Linked DNA regions of Nitrosospira lacus. The protein of the gene in region 1 binds, or shares a complex with, the protein of each later gene. Links are inferred from orthologs where the notes say so. Each region holds a gene or a part of one and is shown on either strand. Other genes may lie near its edges. The genes, in order: xseA and EBAPG3_RS01545.

Region 1 (8,005 bases):
AAAGAAATCGAAGAAGATTGAGTTGTCCTGAGAACTCAGGAACCACAGCATCTCGTTCCGGACAAGAAGCAGACCCTGCAATGCAATACGGAGTTGTCGCTGTGCGACAACTCCGTTTCCAATTATGCTACGTTGATCTCCCCTGAGCAATATTACTTGCTTGGGGAGAAGAAAATACACGGAATCCCAAATACTTCCGAGCAAGCTCTCGAATCAAACGCCTTTCTGAATCAATTCTATCTCAAAAACGGCGAGTTACTAAGAGACTTCGCCACTTAATATTAGAGGTTAACCTAAATCAAGGCATTGCACGTAATGCCTCGATACGTGTTTCGAGTGGCGGGTGCGACATGAACAAGCCCTTGAGACCCTCACCGCCGCCGGAGATGCCGAACGCCGCCAGCCTTTCCGGCAACTGCGATGGTTCATGCTGTTGTCTAAGGCGTTCCAGCGCCGCAATCATTTTGTTCCGGCCTGCCAGCTGCGCTCCCCCCGCATCGGCGCGGAACTCGCGCTGGCGACTGAACCACATGACGATCATGCTGGCAAGTATTCCCAATACCATTTGGGCCACCAGGGTTGTGATCAGAAAAGCCGGGCCATGATCGCGCTCCGTTTTAAACACAACCCGATCCACAAAATGGCCGATCACTCTCGACAGGAAAATAACGAAAGTATTGACCACCCCCTGAATCAACGCAAGCGTTACCATGTCGCCATTTGCGACGTGGCTTATTTCATGCGCAAGCACCCCTTCGATTTCATCTTTCTGCATGGTATGCAGCAGGCCGGTGCTCACAGCCACCAGCGCATCATTGCGGTTCATGCCCGTGGCAAAGGCATTCACATCGGGCGCATCATAAATCGCCACTTCCGGCATGCCAATTCCTGCACGATCGGCCTGACGCCTGACAGTCTCCACCAGCCAACGCTCGGTTGGATCGGAAGGCTGTTCGATCACCACCGCGCCGGTCATGCGCTTTGCAGTCCACTTGGACATGGCAAGTGAAATCAGGGATCCGCCAAATCCAATTACTCCCGCCATGATAAGCAGGGAATTGAAATCGATGCCGCCACCCTCCGCATCGAGAATGCGGTCCACGCCTAACAGGCGCAGGGTAATGCTTAGCACCAACAGAATTGCCAGATTGGTAATTACAAACAGGAAAATTCGTTTCATAGAAGTAGATTCGTTTTATCATGTAAAAGACAGAGTGTAGATGGCGCTGAAAATTCAGTTTTCAAGTGCGAAAATACTCTCCATCGCTATTATGTCCAGCAAAAAAAATATAAATCGCCAAGCCGGCCAAGACCAAGAAAAAAATCGCCGACCAGTCCGGAAGATTGAGCAATGCAAATTTCCAGATCGCATCCGCGCAATCTCCGTTTGCTTCGAACATGGTGGGCCACCATCGGGCAATGGGCAGAGCATTCAAGAATTCCTCTTCGGGGCTGATACCGCATTCGAATGCCTCGGGGTAACGCACCAGCCACGCCTGACGCAGCGCAACCACCGCTCCGGCGACTGCGAGGACCCCCATCGTACCGCTGTATATCCGCCGGCCCGTTACCCGGGGATTATGGAGAAACGCCGATAGCGCAATTAAACCCACTAGCCAATAGGCTACGCGCTGCACGACGCATAATGGGCACGGCAAAAGGTTTTTTATCAGCTGGAGATAAAGAGCGTAACCGATCAGGCTGGCGCAGCTCAGAAATATTAGTAGAAAAATCGCTCTTGTTCCCGGCTTCATCGGCTAATTAAAATGACTGTTAAGATCGGACGGCCTCCTGGACTTAAAGGAAATCGGCTACAAACCCTCAATTCTTGAAGTCCACAGGTTGCTGGTCTGACTGGCACGTAATGTCGATTTCCCGAATCCTCCGCATACCACCCGCCACCATTTTGTATTCCAGTAAACGGCATTCCAGCGCACCGTTGAACAGGGGCGTACGACGCGAAGCGGTCAAGCGTATACATTTTGGCAGAAGCGGATCAGCGGTAAAAATATAAGCCTTCCAGCCGCTAAATTTTTTCTTCAACATATCTCCCAGCTTTGGATAAAATTCCAGAAGTTTCTCAGATTCTCCTATGCGGACACCATAGGGAGGATTGGTAACAAGAAAGCCAAAAGGAGCGGGTGCGGAGATTTCCAGCACATTCGCCTGCTTCAGGGTGACGATCTCGGAAAATCCCGCGGCGGACAAGTTTGCATGAGCATCCGCCAAAATGTCACCATACAAGTCGCTGCCGAATAGGGGCTGGCGGACCAACGGCTTTTGCCGTGCCAGGGCTGCATCCTTAAGCCGGATCCAGAGCCTTTTATCAAATTTCTTCAGCTTTTCAAAAGCAAAACCACGTCCCGATCCAGGGGCAATGTTTAATGAAATTTGTGCTGCTTCCAGCAAAAATGTACCGCTGCCACACATCGGGTCAAGCAGTGGAACACCCGGTTGCCAGCCCGTCAAGCTTAAAATTCCGGCAGCCAGATTCTCCCGTATCGGAGCTTCTCCGCTACTTTTTCTTAGACCGCGCTTGAATAGCGCATCACCGGAGGTATCCAGATATAAGGAAAACTGCCGCGCATCAAGAAAACCGTGAATGCGCATATCCGGCTGCACCGTATCCACACTGGGACGACTGCCGGTAATCTCGCGAAATTTGTCGCAGACCGCATCCTTGATTCTGAGAGTGACAAAATCGAGACTGCGCAGCGGGCATTTGATTGCAGCCACGTTGACACGAATAGTGAGCGCAGGAACAAACCATTCATTCCACGGCAAGGCGCGGGCAATTTTATATATGTCGCCCTCGTTCGCATAGGATTGACTTGCAACCTGCCAAAGAATGCGGCTGGCAACGCGGCTTTCCAGATTAGCCCGATAGCAGATGCGCCAGTCGCCCTGAAATTGTACTCCGCCATCGTGTCCGCGCACAGACAACGCACCCAGTTGTTCCAGCTCGGAGACAAGTACGGGCTCCAGTCCGCGCGGACAAGGAGCAAAAAAATAGTGATGCGTCACCGATGCAATGAAATCATAGATGCAATCATCGTCTCATTTGGCCGACCATACACCATACGCAAGCATCGCCCATGCGCTTAGAAACGCTACCCCGCCCAGCGGCGTTATCGCGCCGAGTCCGCGTACCCCTGTCAAACTTAGTGCATACAGGCTGACTGAGAACAAAATGATTCCCGCAACCATCGACCAACCGGAGAACACGATCAGTCTGGATTTGGGAAAGTGCAGCAGTATCAGACCCACCGCGAGCAGACCCAGCGCATGATAAAAATGATACTGTACCCCGGTTTGATACACCGCAAGCATGTCGGTGGAAAGCCGCTGTTTCAGACCATGCGCGCCGAAAGCGCCGAGAGCTACGCACAGAAATGCGTTGATAGCGCCGAGCATGAGGAAGGTTCTTGGCATGGGAGATAATTTCCTGGTGAAGAAGGCTAAACAAAATACGGTAGCTGGAGAGTCGCATGAATTAATGCGGAAAAACAGTACCTCGTACCGGGGACTGAGGCGGGTGTCAGACACATCCCAAGTCTGCATTACCGCACCCTAAATGTCCACAATGATCGTGATTTTTTTACAATCGCCATGGGTATCAGCGTGGCGATGCGTCGGATACGCCCCCTCCCCCCTGTTGGCTACTCGCCCTTCTCCGACACGTTTGCCTTGCTCCACCCTTTGGCAAATTCCACCCGTATGAGATCGCCGACGCCAATCTGATCACTATTTCTCAGTATCGTGCCATCGGCGGTATAAGCGATACTGTAGCCGCGCTCCAATACCGACGCAGGGTGAAGATGCGCAAGGTTGGCCTCCTGACGCCGCAAACTCATCATGAGCATTTCAATGCGGCGGGCACCCGCCCGGTTCAGCCGCAGACCGAGTTCATGCTGCCGCTCGATCAGGCGGGAAACGTCAGGCCGGGTAACGGTAATGCGCTGATCCAGGTCGCGCAGGCGCCAGTATCGGATCTCCAAATTCCGTTGCCACGAAGCGGCGAGGCGTTCACGCAAACGCTGAAGGTGTATCAGCTGATTCTCGATCCGCTCGCCGGGATGTATCAGCCGGCCGGCGAGCAAATCGGTATTTTGCATACGGCCTTCGATACTCCGCTGCATATCCCGTTGTATACGGCCATACAGAATTTTCGCACGATGCCATATTTCTTCCCGATCCGGACAGACGAGCTGGGATGCGCCCGTCGGCGTGGGTGCGCGAATGTCGGCGACAAAATCAGCAATGGTAAAATCGGTCTCGTGACCCACGCCACTAATAATAGGAAGGGGGCATGCGGCAATCGCCCGCGCCACGATTTCTTCGTTAAACGGCCACAGATCCTCGATGCTGCCACCCCCCCGGCATACGATCAGCACATCACACTCCGCACGGCTCGCAGCCTTCTGAATAGCTGCGGCTATTTTTACGGCCGCTCCAGCTCCCTGCACCGGCGTGGGGTATACGACTACCGGCAGGGAAGGCATGCGCCGCCGCAATGTCGCTAGAACATCATGCAATGCGGCAGCGGCCGGGGAAGTAATGACGCCAAGCTGTTTTGGGAATAATGGCAGTGGTTTTTTCCGGTCAGGCTCAAACAGTCCCTCTTTTCCCAATCGGCCCCTGAGTTGCTCAAAAGCCTCGAATAACGTACCTAACCCTAGCCGCCGGATGGTCTCGACGTTCAACTGAAAATCTCCGCGCGCCTGGTACAACGTCACAAGCGCACGCACTTCCACCTGCATGCCGTCCCTGGGCTCCCAGCCCAGATACTGGTTTTTATCCCGGAACATGACGCAACGTACTTGAGCGCTCGAATCCTTAAGGGAAAAATACCAGTGCCCCGAACCGTAGCATTTGATATTCGAAATTTCGCCGCTCACCCATAACAATGGAAATGCCTGCTCAAGCAAGTCCTTAGCGCCACGGTTTAATTCACTCACACTCAAGACAGTGCGAGCAATCTCCATTTCCATAAGAAAATTCATCTTGACATTCTACAGTAATCCACATTCGTCACAAAAATTGCATAATTGTCCCGGTCAAACCCGCATGGATCCTATACATATGGATAACTTACTGTTTTACAACGATTATATAGAAGTTCAAAAATTGACCTATCCAAAAAATATTGTTATGGGAAGCCTACTTAATCTTCTTATCTGCAAGCTATCCACAAACTTATCCACAGCAATTGTGGACAAGAAAATAATGCCTCTTACCCCTTATCCTTGCCGAAATTACATGAGCAAGATACATTATCCCAAATTCGGTAATTGAACGAGCCGGTGAAATGTAAGGCATTTGTGGGCTGCATTTACGATTATGGCTCGGATTTTATAAACCGGATTACCAAGGAGACCATCGCGTGTTCGCTTTGATTCAAGCTGCCGGCTGGCCAATCTGGCCGATTATTCTGGCCTCCGTCGTTGCTGCCGGCATTATTGGTGAGCGCTTATGGACTTTGCGCCTGGGCGTGGTAACGCCGAGAGACCTCCTGCCGGAAGTGGTGCACGAGTACCGGAAAAGCGGTGTCAGTGAAGATATGCTTACCCGTCTCCAGAATCATTCTCCCCTTGGGCAGATTTTTGCGGCGGGTTTGAGAAATGACAAGAGCACGCGCGAGATCATGAAGGAGTCCATCGAAGAAGCGGGGCGTTCAGTAGCTCATGACCTTGAGCGTTATCTCACCACGCTGGGAACCATCGCTTCCCTGAGTCCGCTGATGGGTCTGTTCGGAACCCTGGTGGGCATGATCGAAATTTTTGGCGCGAATACGTCTTCTACCGGGAGCGGCAATCCGGCACAACTCGCTCATGGTATTTCCGTGGCGCTTTATAATGCGGCATTCGGCATCCTGGTAGCTATTCCCAGCATGATTTTTTATCGTCACTTCCGCGCCAAGGTGGATGCACTGGTGGTGGAAATGGAATTACAAGCGTTAAAGCTGGTGGAAATCATTCACGGCGAGCGGCGGGACTGATCACTTGCCGTTATTTGCCATGACACTGCCAATCCCATGAATTTCCAGCGCGGCCGACAAAAAGAAGAGCCTGAAATTAATCTGGTGCCAATGATCGATGTATTACTGGTAATTCTGATTTTCCTGATGATTACCACTACATACTCGAGATTTTCCGAACTCGAAATCAATCTGCCGCAGGCAACGTCCGGCGAACCTGCTGACCGCCCCAATGTCATCGACATCTCGATCAGCGCTACCGGGAGCTATACGGTCAACCGTACACCCGTTAAAAACCCAAGCACTGAAGGACTCAGCAGTGAATTACGCGCCGCGGCGGCGAATCGCCCTGATCCGGTGATCGTTATCAACGCGGATGCACACGCCGCGCATCAGTCGGTTATAGCGGTCATGGAGGCAGCCCGTCTGGCGGGATACGGTCGCATTACTTTCACGACAGAAAACCCTCGATAACACTCCCGCAGTCATGGAACGAGCGTTAAAATGTATAGCTTTTGCAAATGATAAATCTGGATCGTCCTGAATCCGTCAGTTGGAGAGGGTGAGGTAAGCGCTTTTCGGGTGCAGGGTAGCGCATAACGCCGCATAATGATCATTCCATTTTAAATGGTTGCAGTACAACCTTTGCGAAAAATCATCCAATTGGCCCTGAGCAAACTACCCGGAATTAAGGCTCAAATGACGCAAGAAGTCTTTTTGAATCATAACACTGAAATGAAATACGCCTGTCAACTGCCGGATTCAAATCATGTGGCTGGCTGAATGTACAGGTTGATTCCGTGTAGTCTTATAAAATTGAGGTAATTTATGGATGCAAAATTGCTGGATATTCTGGTATGTCCATTGTGCAAGGGACCGCTACTTTACAGAAAATCGGAGAATGAGCTGATCTGCAAGGCGGATCGGCTGGTTTTCCCCATTAAGGATGGCATACCGGTGATGCTGGAAGACGAGGCACGCAAACTGCCTCCCGAAGAAGAAGTTTAGAGTGCGGCCGGATAATCAAAAAAATCCGGGCAAATTCATTCCGAAGAACCTGAGATCCCGGATATCATGAAGAATCCCAATAGCACCGCCATTCTTGGCGCCCTTGTGGCGGATTCCGCCGCGCTTGGTCTGCATTGGCTTTACGATCCGGTGCGCATTGCGGAAATTGAAGCGGCCCGGGGATTAGCATTCCTGCGCCCTGATGCCGACAATTATGCGGGCGCGAAAGGGTACTTCGCCCATGGTGGCAAATCTCCCGGAGACTCGACCAGCTACGGCGAGACGTGCCTGTTGATGCTGAGGCATCTGGCAAAACATGGAAAATTCGATCGTGTCGGGTATCAGACCGAATACCGCGCACACTTCGGGCCCGGTGGCGCATTCGTGGGTTATGTCGATTCCCCGACCCGTCAGACTTTGCGCACGCTGTTATCAACGGAGTCCCCTGAGTTTCCGGCGGCATCCGGTGCTGATGATGATCAGCATCCTGCCCTGGCAGCGCTTCCAGCGCTGGTTGCAACTCACATCGGAACGCTGGACGAACTGCTTGACCGGATCGACGAAGCCGTGCGCGTAACCAATAACAATGAACTGGCGGTCGCCGCGGCGCGGTGTTCAGCGGCAGCTTTGTTTGAAGTGTTGCAAGGTGCTCCGATGGGCATGGCATTGACGCATGCCCTGCCATTTGCGGGGAATACGCTCACGCCCCTGCTTGAAGAGGCGCTTGCTCTGCCCACCCTGGATTGCGTTGCAGCTGCCCGGCGCTTCGGCATGTCCTGCCATGTCGCGGAAGGCTTGCCGGTAATTTTCCATATTGCGCAGCATGCGTCAGGCTATCGTAATGCAATCGAATCCAACATTCGTGCCGGCGGCGATAGTTGCGGGCGCTCAATCGTGCTAGGCGCCCTGGTTGCGGCACATGCGGCGATACACAATAGCTCCGGATTCCCTGTTCCACTATCGTGGCTGGCACGATATGGCAAGTTTGCCATGGCTGCCGACGCGCTTGCGGCACTCTGA
Region 2 (8,004 bases), 2.5 Mb from region 1 along the record:
CGTCCACCAAATCATTGACGTGCAATAAGCCAAAGCGCATAGCAGCTTTCCCCACCATGGGTAATATGCCACGCTGTGTGACTCTGAAGAGCGGGCTCATTTCCTTGTCACCCGGGCCATACACCGCGGTCGGACGGAAAACCGCGCACGGCATGATATGTGAATGGTCAATCACTAACTGCTCAGCCATGCGCTTGCTGGTTGCGTACCAAGAAAGTTCCGGTTGCCTGGCAGCCAGAGAAGAAATAAGAAGAAAGCGAGGCGGCGAGGCCTGCTGTATTGAAGCCCGCACAAGGTTGCTCGTGCCTTCGACATTGGTGGCGATAAAATCCTCGAGGGAACTGCCTCGAACCCGGCCTGCGCAATGTACGACAGCAGAAACATTTTCAACGAGACTCCGCAATGCATCCAGATTGTCTAAATCACCTTCAATCCATTGCGTAAACTCATCATTGGCACGAGGGTGGCGGGCCAATGCCTTGATCTTCCATCCCTCTTTGATCAGGGATTTTAAAAGTACGCTACCAATAAAGCCGGTGGCTCCGGTCACTGCCACCCATGAGCCCGACATATGCCGGTTATTTGTCCCCGGACTCGGCAGATAGCTGGTCTGTCAGATTTGTCCGCTGTATGAAACCCTGGCGCGCCGCAAAACGCGACAGTTTGCCGGATGAGGTACGGGGCAAAGTGTGTGGCGAAACTAGCTCAACCAGACAATTAACACCAAATGCCATATACACCAGCCGTTGCAACCGGCTGGTAAGAGACTGCCGATCCGTTATGGAGGTCAAGCGGCACTCTATAACCAATACGATCGTCGTAACATCATTGGCATCGGTTATACCAAAGGCGGATGCTTCACGGGCCCTCACCTCCGGTTGCTGTTCGGCAAGCTCTTCGATATCTTGGGCACGGATATTACGTCCATTGACAATAATGACATCCGTACGGCGCCCGGTAACATACAGGTCTCCCTCAAAAAGGAAGCCAAGGTCGCCGGTATCCAGCCAGTTACCAGGACGGAGAGTCTTTTGAGTATCCTCCGGATTATTGAAATAGCCCGTCATAATACTACTACCATATACCAATACGCTGCCTACTCTCAAATCAGGCAGAGTCAACCCGGCATCGTCCACAACCTTGACGGTATGCCCGGGCAAGGGGCGGCCACAATTTACAAATTCGCTATATTTTCTGCCTTCCGCTTGTAAGCGGACCGCCATCTTTTTATCTACCAGCGTGCCAGCATCAACCCGCAAGCTTTGAAAGCCACGGCCAACCTGAGAAAAGGTAACGGCTAGCGTCGATTCAGCCAGTCCGTAGCACGGTAGAAAGGCTCGTGCGTCAAAACCCGCCGGGGCGAATTTTTCAGCGAAATTTCTCAAGGTATCCGGACGGATCATCTCCGCACCGACACCCGCCGCACGCCAACTGCTAAGATCAAGATCTTCCAGATCCGAATCACGAACTCGCAGGGTGCAAAGTTTGAGGCCAAATGGCTGGCTAAATGCGACGGTAGCACGATTTCGACTGATCAAGCGCAACCATTGCAGAGGCCGGATTGCAAAATCACGGGTAGCCAGGTAGTCGACCGAAACTTGCGCCACCATGGGTGCCATGACCATTCCCACCAGCCCCATATCATGATAAAAGGGCAGCCATGACGCACAGCGATCACCGGAACGTATCTCCAGGCCATTACGCACAATTCCTTGCAGATTGCTCATTAAGGCCCGCTCGGTAATGATGACTCCGCGCGGAATACGAGTGCTGCCTGAGGTAAATTGAAGATAGGCGATTTCGTCAGGATGATTTGCTTTCAGCGACATCTCGGGAGCGGGGAGCTCTCCCAGCTGCTCAGGTGTACCCACCCATCTCAACCCTTGAGATCCCTCGGCAGCCTCTTCAAGAAAGCCTATATAGTCTGCATTGGCCAATGCTGCACTTGCCTGACCGCCCTCGAGCATTCCCCGGAGCTGCTGAACATACACCGTGTGGCTGCCAAGGTTGACCGGAACCGGCATTGCAAAAGGAATCAGTCCCGCGTAGCGGCACCCATAAAATAATTCGACAAATTCGGGGGTGGTGTCGGCAATAAGTGCTACGCGATCACCATGAACCAGGCCAAGGCCCGCTAAACGCCGGGCCAAAACACGGGCATTTTGCCTTAGCGCCTGATAGGAAAGGACCGAGCGTAAATTCCCCTTGGCATCGTAGAAGTTATATCCAGCATTCCCTGACGCCGCGTATTCTAAAGCAGCCGTTAATGTCTCAAAATCAGCTAATCTCTGAGTTTGGGTGTTGGAAGTCGGTGTTGGAGTTATTGCTATCGGCGACTCGCCTGACAATTGAGGATTAAACGCTTGCGTTAGCGGAGCGTTCAACTTCGCTATTGTTGAACTCAAGGTCTTCCCCTCCAAATTAATGGGACTAGTCATTTTTTTATAATGTAAAGGATTCCGGTCGGATACGCACTGGTTGTGGTTGTTAATCTATTCACGGCTTGATTTGAAATTTTAATCTTTTCCTTCAATACCTAGAATAATTACTGTGATAACAAGTACTCACTAATACAATCATAAGTGTTAATAAAATTAACTTCCGAGCTTATATTATGGCGGATTTCTCTGTCAAGGCAATATTGGCTGCTGCTCATATAGTCCTTAAAAGACGGATAAAGCGCCAGTTTCTCGGTATTTGAAATGACATTGAGATATTTATGAGCCCCCACCTGTCGCATATAAGAGTAACAGGTTCCATTTTGGACGAGTTGGGGATCAATATAAAGAGATTTTGGAGAATGGAGGAGAAATGTGTCGTTTTTTTGCAACAAAAATTTTCTTCATAGTTAATTAATCAATAATCAACAGAAATTGTGCAGATGAAGAACCTGCCATGAAATCACATTTGGATAGAAGGGACTGGACGCGTGATTGTATCGACCACTTTTGTGATGATTCCGGAACCCGGATTAAAGGATTTCGGGTGGATATCTGTCACGCCCTTTCATTCTTGGCTTTCTTCCGTTCGTTAAGCACGAAGACAAACAATGTTAAGCAACTACCCATGCCCTCGCGCTGGCGTAATCGCTAAATACCCTGATGCTTGCATCAATGAAAAGATTGGATACCCAGGCGCCCCAAGCCTGCCATTGATTATTGGTGATAATTGCAATCCGATTGAATTCGCTGCCATGCTCGCGGATGAATTTGATGTCTTCCCATGCGACATCGACGGTATAGCCGAGCATGTCGCGCCAATCCAACAGAAGATTCATCCGGCTTCCCGACCGGGATTTGTAGATCACCTGCTCTTCGAATTCCTTATAATCAGCTAGGGTGAATTCACCGAAAACGGCAACGCTTATGAGATTGTCGGTTTCTTCAATCGTAATCATGGGTCAAGTCACTTATGATAAATAAATTCAATAAGCCGGAATTAAATGTGTGATCCAATTTCCCGGCGCAGAAATTCATGAAAGTGCGCCATGCCATCTTCCATGGGCGATTGATAGGGCCCGATTTCATTCGTACCCTGCTCATATAGTGCGCGGCGGCCGGCGGTTAACAGTTTGCAAATTTCATCATCCTCAACGGCGGTTTCGTGGTAGGCAGCTTGCTCGGCTTCAATAAACTCGCGTTCGAACAAGGCAATATCCTCGGGATAATAGAATTCGATCACGTTTGTGCAACGCTCGGTCCCAGTCGGCAACAACGTGCTGATAACCAATACATGAGGATACCATTCCAGCATGATATTAGGATAGTAGAGCATCCAGATTGCTCCGTAGGCCGGTGTCCTCCCCTTGGTCTGGAGCAACAATTGTTCATGCCATCTGGCGTAAACCGGCGTGCCGGCGCGGGTGAGTCCATGATTTATCCCGACCGTCTGCACGTTGTACCACTCGCCGAACTCCCATTTCAATTCAGCGGTGTTTACGAAGTTGCTCAAGCCCGGGTGATATGATTCGACGTGATAGTCTTCCAGATACACCTCGATAAAAGTCTTCCAATTGCAGGCATATTCCTCGATCAGCACTCGCTCCAGTACATGGCCGGAAAAATCGAAATTCTTCAGGACGCCCAGATGAGCCATGTCGCGTGTTACATCCCGTTTGCCCGCGAATAGCAGGCCATTCCAACTCTGTAAGGATGTCGTGTCCAGGTTGAGGCAAGGATTCTCGGAAAATTGGGGGGCTCCCAGCAGCGTGCCATTCATATCATAAGTCCAGCGATGCACGGGACAAACAATATTCCGGGTATTGCCGCGTCCCCTGAGTAAAAGTGATTGTCGATGGCGACATACATTTGACAATAATTCAATGCCATCCTTGTTCCGTACCAGCACCTTGGCGCTATTCATCCACTCCAGCACATAGTAGTCCCCGACGTTCGGCAGCATAATTTCGTGGCCCACGTAGCCTGCCCCCTGATCGAATAGAAGGCGTTTTTCCAAATCAAGGATACGAGGGTCGAGATACCAGTCGGTGGGCAGCGGGGTGGTTGCTTGCGCCAGTTGGGAAACATCAACAAGATTGGACATATCAGGTACTTTCCTTCTCAAGGGGATTCAAAAAAGACGATTGCCATGCAAAAAAACCCGGCATTTGCTGAAGAAACGCAACTAGTCAAGCCGGAAGAGCGTGATATCTTTTCTAAAACGCCTATAATCTCGACTAAAAGACGCTGCTGAAGAAAGTTTCATGTATTTAATTGACCTGACCCTGCTTATTGCGTTATTTTTGCAAATTCCCGGACGCATCTATTCTGTGACACTGTGCTTATCATGACAAAGCCTGCTAAACCCGTCAAATTTTCGCGGCCAGAAAGTTTTGAAGTGGCATTGACGGAATTGGAAAGTATCGTGGTCGAAATGGAGGCAGGACAAATGCCGCTCGAAGCTTCGCTCTCAGCCCATAAGCGGGGCGCAGAGCTGCTGCAATATTGTCAGTCCAAGCTGCGCGATGCGCAACAACAGGTGCGTCTCCTTGAGGCTGATACGCTGAAAAATTTCTCCCCGCCCGGTATCGATGATCGCTGATTTCCAGGATTGGGCGAGGAGCCGCCAGGTACGCATAGAAACTTCCCTGCAGACCTTACTTCCCGCCGCAGATGTTCCTCCAGAGCGTCTGCATGACGCCATGCGCTATACCGTTCTGGGTGGCGGGAAGCGAGTACGTCCGCTGCTTGCGTTCGCGGCGGGAGAGCTGAACAACGCGGACGAAGAGCGTGTAACGATTGCGGCGGCGGCGGTGGAGTTGATCCATGCTTATTCCCTGGTGCATGACGATCTGCCGTGCATGGATGACGATGTGCTGCGGCGGGGTAAACCTACTTGCCATGTAGAATACGATCAGGCCACCGCGTTGCTGGCGGGCGACAGCTTGCAAAGCCTGGCCTTCCAATTGCTGGCTGAATATCGCTTGACGGATAGCCCCCAAATGCAGCTGGAAATGATCAGGCAGCTGGCACAAGCAGCGGGCTCGCGGGGCATGGCGGGCGGACAGGCGGTTGATCTCGCCAGCGTTGGCAAGACATTGAGTCTGCCGGAGCTGGAATTTATGCATATTCATAAAACCGGGGCGCTTATACGCGCTGCGGTAATGCTCGGCGCCTATTGCGGCACCAGTCTGAATGAGAATCAACTGACAAGTCTTGATCATTTCGCCAAATGTATCGGTCTTGCGTTCCAGGTCGTCGACGACGTGCTTGATGCTGAAGCTAGCACGGCGACCTTGGGTAAAACCGCGGGCAAGGATGCCGAAAACAACAAGCCCACCTACGTAAGTATCCTCGGAAGCAGCCAGGCGCGTGAGCTGGCCGAGGAGTTGCGGCGCGACGCCTATCAGGCACTGGAGATTTTTGGCGCAACAGCGGGACGGTTACGGCAACTAACCGATTTCATCATTCATCGGGAGTTTTGAGCTGATGTTTGCCACAATAAAGAATACAACATTTTTCAGGGTTTAAATGTATCCACTGCTTGACACCATTAATATCCCTTCCAAGTTGCGAAGGCTGGAACGCAAGCTGCTGCCGCAGCTCGCGGACGAATTGCGCCAGTTCCTTGTTGAATCAGTAGCTAAAACAGGAGGACATCTGTCGTCGAATCTCGGCACAGTCGAGTTGACCATTGCATTGCATTATGTTTTCAATACGCCTCATGACCGTTTGGTATGGGATGTTGGTCACCAGACCTACGCTCACAAGATTCTTACCGGCCGTCGTGAAGGCATGAGCAAATTGCGCATGCAAGGCGGCGTTGCAGGATTCCCGCGACGTGATGAAAGTGAGTACGACGCATTCGGTACGGCGCACTCCAGTACATCCATCAGCGCCGCGCTCGGTATGGCGGTAGCGGCGCAAAGGGAAGGAAAGGACCGGCGCGTAGTAGCGGTTATCGGCGATGGTGCGATGAGCGCTGGCATGGCGTTCGAGGCATTGAACAACGCAGGCGCCATGAACACTAATTTGCTGGTGATACTCAACGACAATGACATGTCGATATCGCGCCCGGTAGGGGCGCTTAACAATTACCTGGCCAGGCTCATGTCGGGACAATTCTATGCGACGGCCCGGCGTGCTGGCGAGAAAATGCTGGGTGTGGTGCCACCGATGCTGGAGCTGGCCAAACGCGCGGAAGAGCACGTAAAGGGGATGGTAACGCCAAGCACGTTATTTGAAGAATTCGGTTTCAATTATATCGGTCCCATCGACGGTCATGATCTTGACATATTGGTGACCACGCTCAATAACATAAAACATCTCAACGGCCCCCAGTTCCTGCATATAGTAACGCGCAAAGGCGCCGGTTATAAGGCGGCGGAGGATGATCCGATTCTCTACCATGGTGTAGCCAAGTTTAATCCAGAGGCAGGTATCCTTCCCAAGGCTGCCGGCAAGCCTGCCTATTACCAGATTTTCGGGGAGTGGCTGTGCGACATGGCGGCACTGGATGAGCGCCTGATCGGAATCACACCGGCGATGCGTGAAGGCTCGGGGCTGGTGAGATTTTCCGAGGAATATCCCGATCGTTATTTTGATGTCGGTATCGCCGAGCAGCACGCGGTCACTTTCGCGGCGGGCTTGGCCTGTGACGGCATGAAACCGGTAGTGGCCATTTATTCAACGTTTCTGCAACGAGCCTACGACCAGTTGATTCACGACGTCGCGATCCAGAACCTGCCGGTAGTGTTTGCCATAGACCGCGCCGGATTGGTAGGTGCGGATGGTCCCACTCATGCCGGCAGTTTTGATTTAACCTATTTGCGATGTATCCCGAATATTACCGTGATGACCCCGTCCGACGAGAACGAGTGCCGTCAGATGCTCTATACCGCCTTTCAAATGGATACGCCCACCGCAGTACGATATCCACGTGGCGTGGGAACCGGCATAGCGCCGCAAAAACATATGCAGGTACTCCCTGTGGGACGTGGCGAGATTCGCCGCAACGGGGAGAAAATCGCACTTCTGGCTTTTGGCAGCATGCTCAAACCCTGTCTGGAAGCAGCGGAAGAATTAAACGCGACCGTTGTCAACATGCGTTTTGTCAAGCCATTGGATGAAGACCTGATTGCCTCTCTGGCAACGAGTCACGAACTATTGGTGACGGTTGAAGAGAATACCGTGATGGGCGGCGCGGGTAGCGCGGTCCTGGAATCCCTTGAAAGCAGGGGTTTTGCCGGTCCGGTGCTGCAATTGGGATTGCCGGATATTTTTATAGACCAGGGCGATCCTTCGCAAATGCTGGCGGACTGCGGGCTGGATAAGACAGGAATCGTCAGATCGGTCAGATCAAGACTTCCCGGGTAGTTAAAACTCCACCGTTTCAACCATTTTACCTGATCCGCAGGCGTCCCTTTTTGGAAGGCAGGTATCATGAACGACATGAATTTTCTTATTGCGGATGTCCAAGGCGTCTTGGATACCCGGCGTATCGCAATCAATAGGGCAGGTATCAAGGCCGTCCGTCATCCGGTGACGATTAAAGACAAGGATGGCA

Evidence for each region.
Region 2: the proteins of xseA (region 1) and EBAPG3_RS01545 are in contact, whole or in part, in a cryo-EM structure (PDB 8TXR), measured with the Escherichia coli proteins. The link is inferred for Nitrosospira lacus from one-to-one orthologs.

What each region holds. Positions count from the first base shown.
Region 1 is NZ_CP021106.3:2,814,441-2,822,445, forward strand. What follows is about bases 2,832-5,732. They hold xseA (exodeoxyribonuclease VII large subunit), read right to left. Parts: upstream 5,004-5,732; coding sequence 3,660-5,003; downstream 2,832-3,659. Other genes in these bases: EBAPG3_RS12820 (THUMP domain-containing class I SAM-dependent RNA methyltransferase), read right to left, coding at 2,832-3,024; EBAPG3_RS12825 (DUF423 domain-containing protein), read right to left, coding at 3,058-3,432; EBAPG3_RS12840 (MotA/TolQ/ExbB proton channel family protein), read left to right, coding at 5,384-5,732. Outside these bases: EBAPG3_RS12805 (MlaA family lipoprotein), read left to right, coding at 1-21; protease HtpX, read right to left, coding at 299-1,180; EBAPG3_RS12815 (disulfide bond formation protein B), read right to left, coding at 1,242-1,754; more of EBAPG3_RS12820, read right to left, coding at 1,822-2,831; more of EBAPG3_RS12840, read left to right, coding at 5,733-5,998; EBAPG3_RS12845 (ExbD/TolR family protein), read left to right, coding at 6,035-6,451; EBAPG3_RS12850 (Trm112 family protein), read left to right, coding at 6,806-6,985; EBAPG3_RS12855 (ADP-ribosylglycohydrolase family protein), read left to right, coding at 7,052-8,005. UniProt on the Escherichia coli protein: Bidirectionally degrades single-stranded DNA into large acid-insoluble oligonucleotides, which are then degraded further into small acid-soluble oligonucleotides.
Region 2 is NZ_CP021106.3:354,541-362,544, reverse strand. Bases 3,513-6,412 are described here. They hold EBAPG3_RS01545 (exodeoxyribonuclease VII small subunit), read left to right. Parts: upstream 3,513-4,785; coding sequence 4,786-5,040; downstream 5,041-6,412. Other genes in these bases: dxs (1-deoxy-D-xylulose-5-phosphate synthase), read left to right, coding at 5,970-6,412; EBAPG3_RS01540 (polyprenyl synthetase family protein), read left to right, coding at 5,030-5,923; EBAPG3_RS01550 (aromatic ring-hydroxylating oxygenase subunit alpha), read right to left, coding at 3,513-4,542. Outside these bases: EBAPG3_RS01565 (NAD-dependent epimerase/dehydratase family protein), read right to left, coding at 1-550; EBAPG3_RS01560 (fatty acyl-AMP ligase), read right to left, coding at 579-2,438; EBAPG3_RS01555 (SpoIIAA family protein), read right to left, coding at 3,053-3,397; more of EBAPG3_RS01550, read right to left, coding at 3,439-3,512; more of dxs, read left to right, coding at 6,413-7,814; GTP cyclohydrolase FolE2, read left to right, coding at 7,881-8,004. UniProt on the Escherichia coli protein: Bidirectionally degrades single-stranded DNA into large acid-insoluble oligonucleotides, which are then degraded further into small acid-soluble oligonucleotides.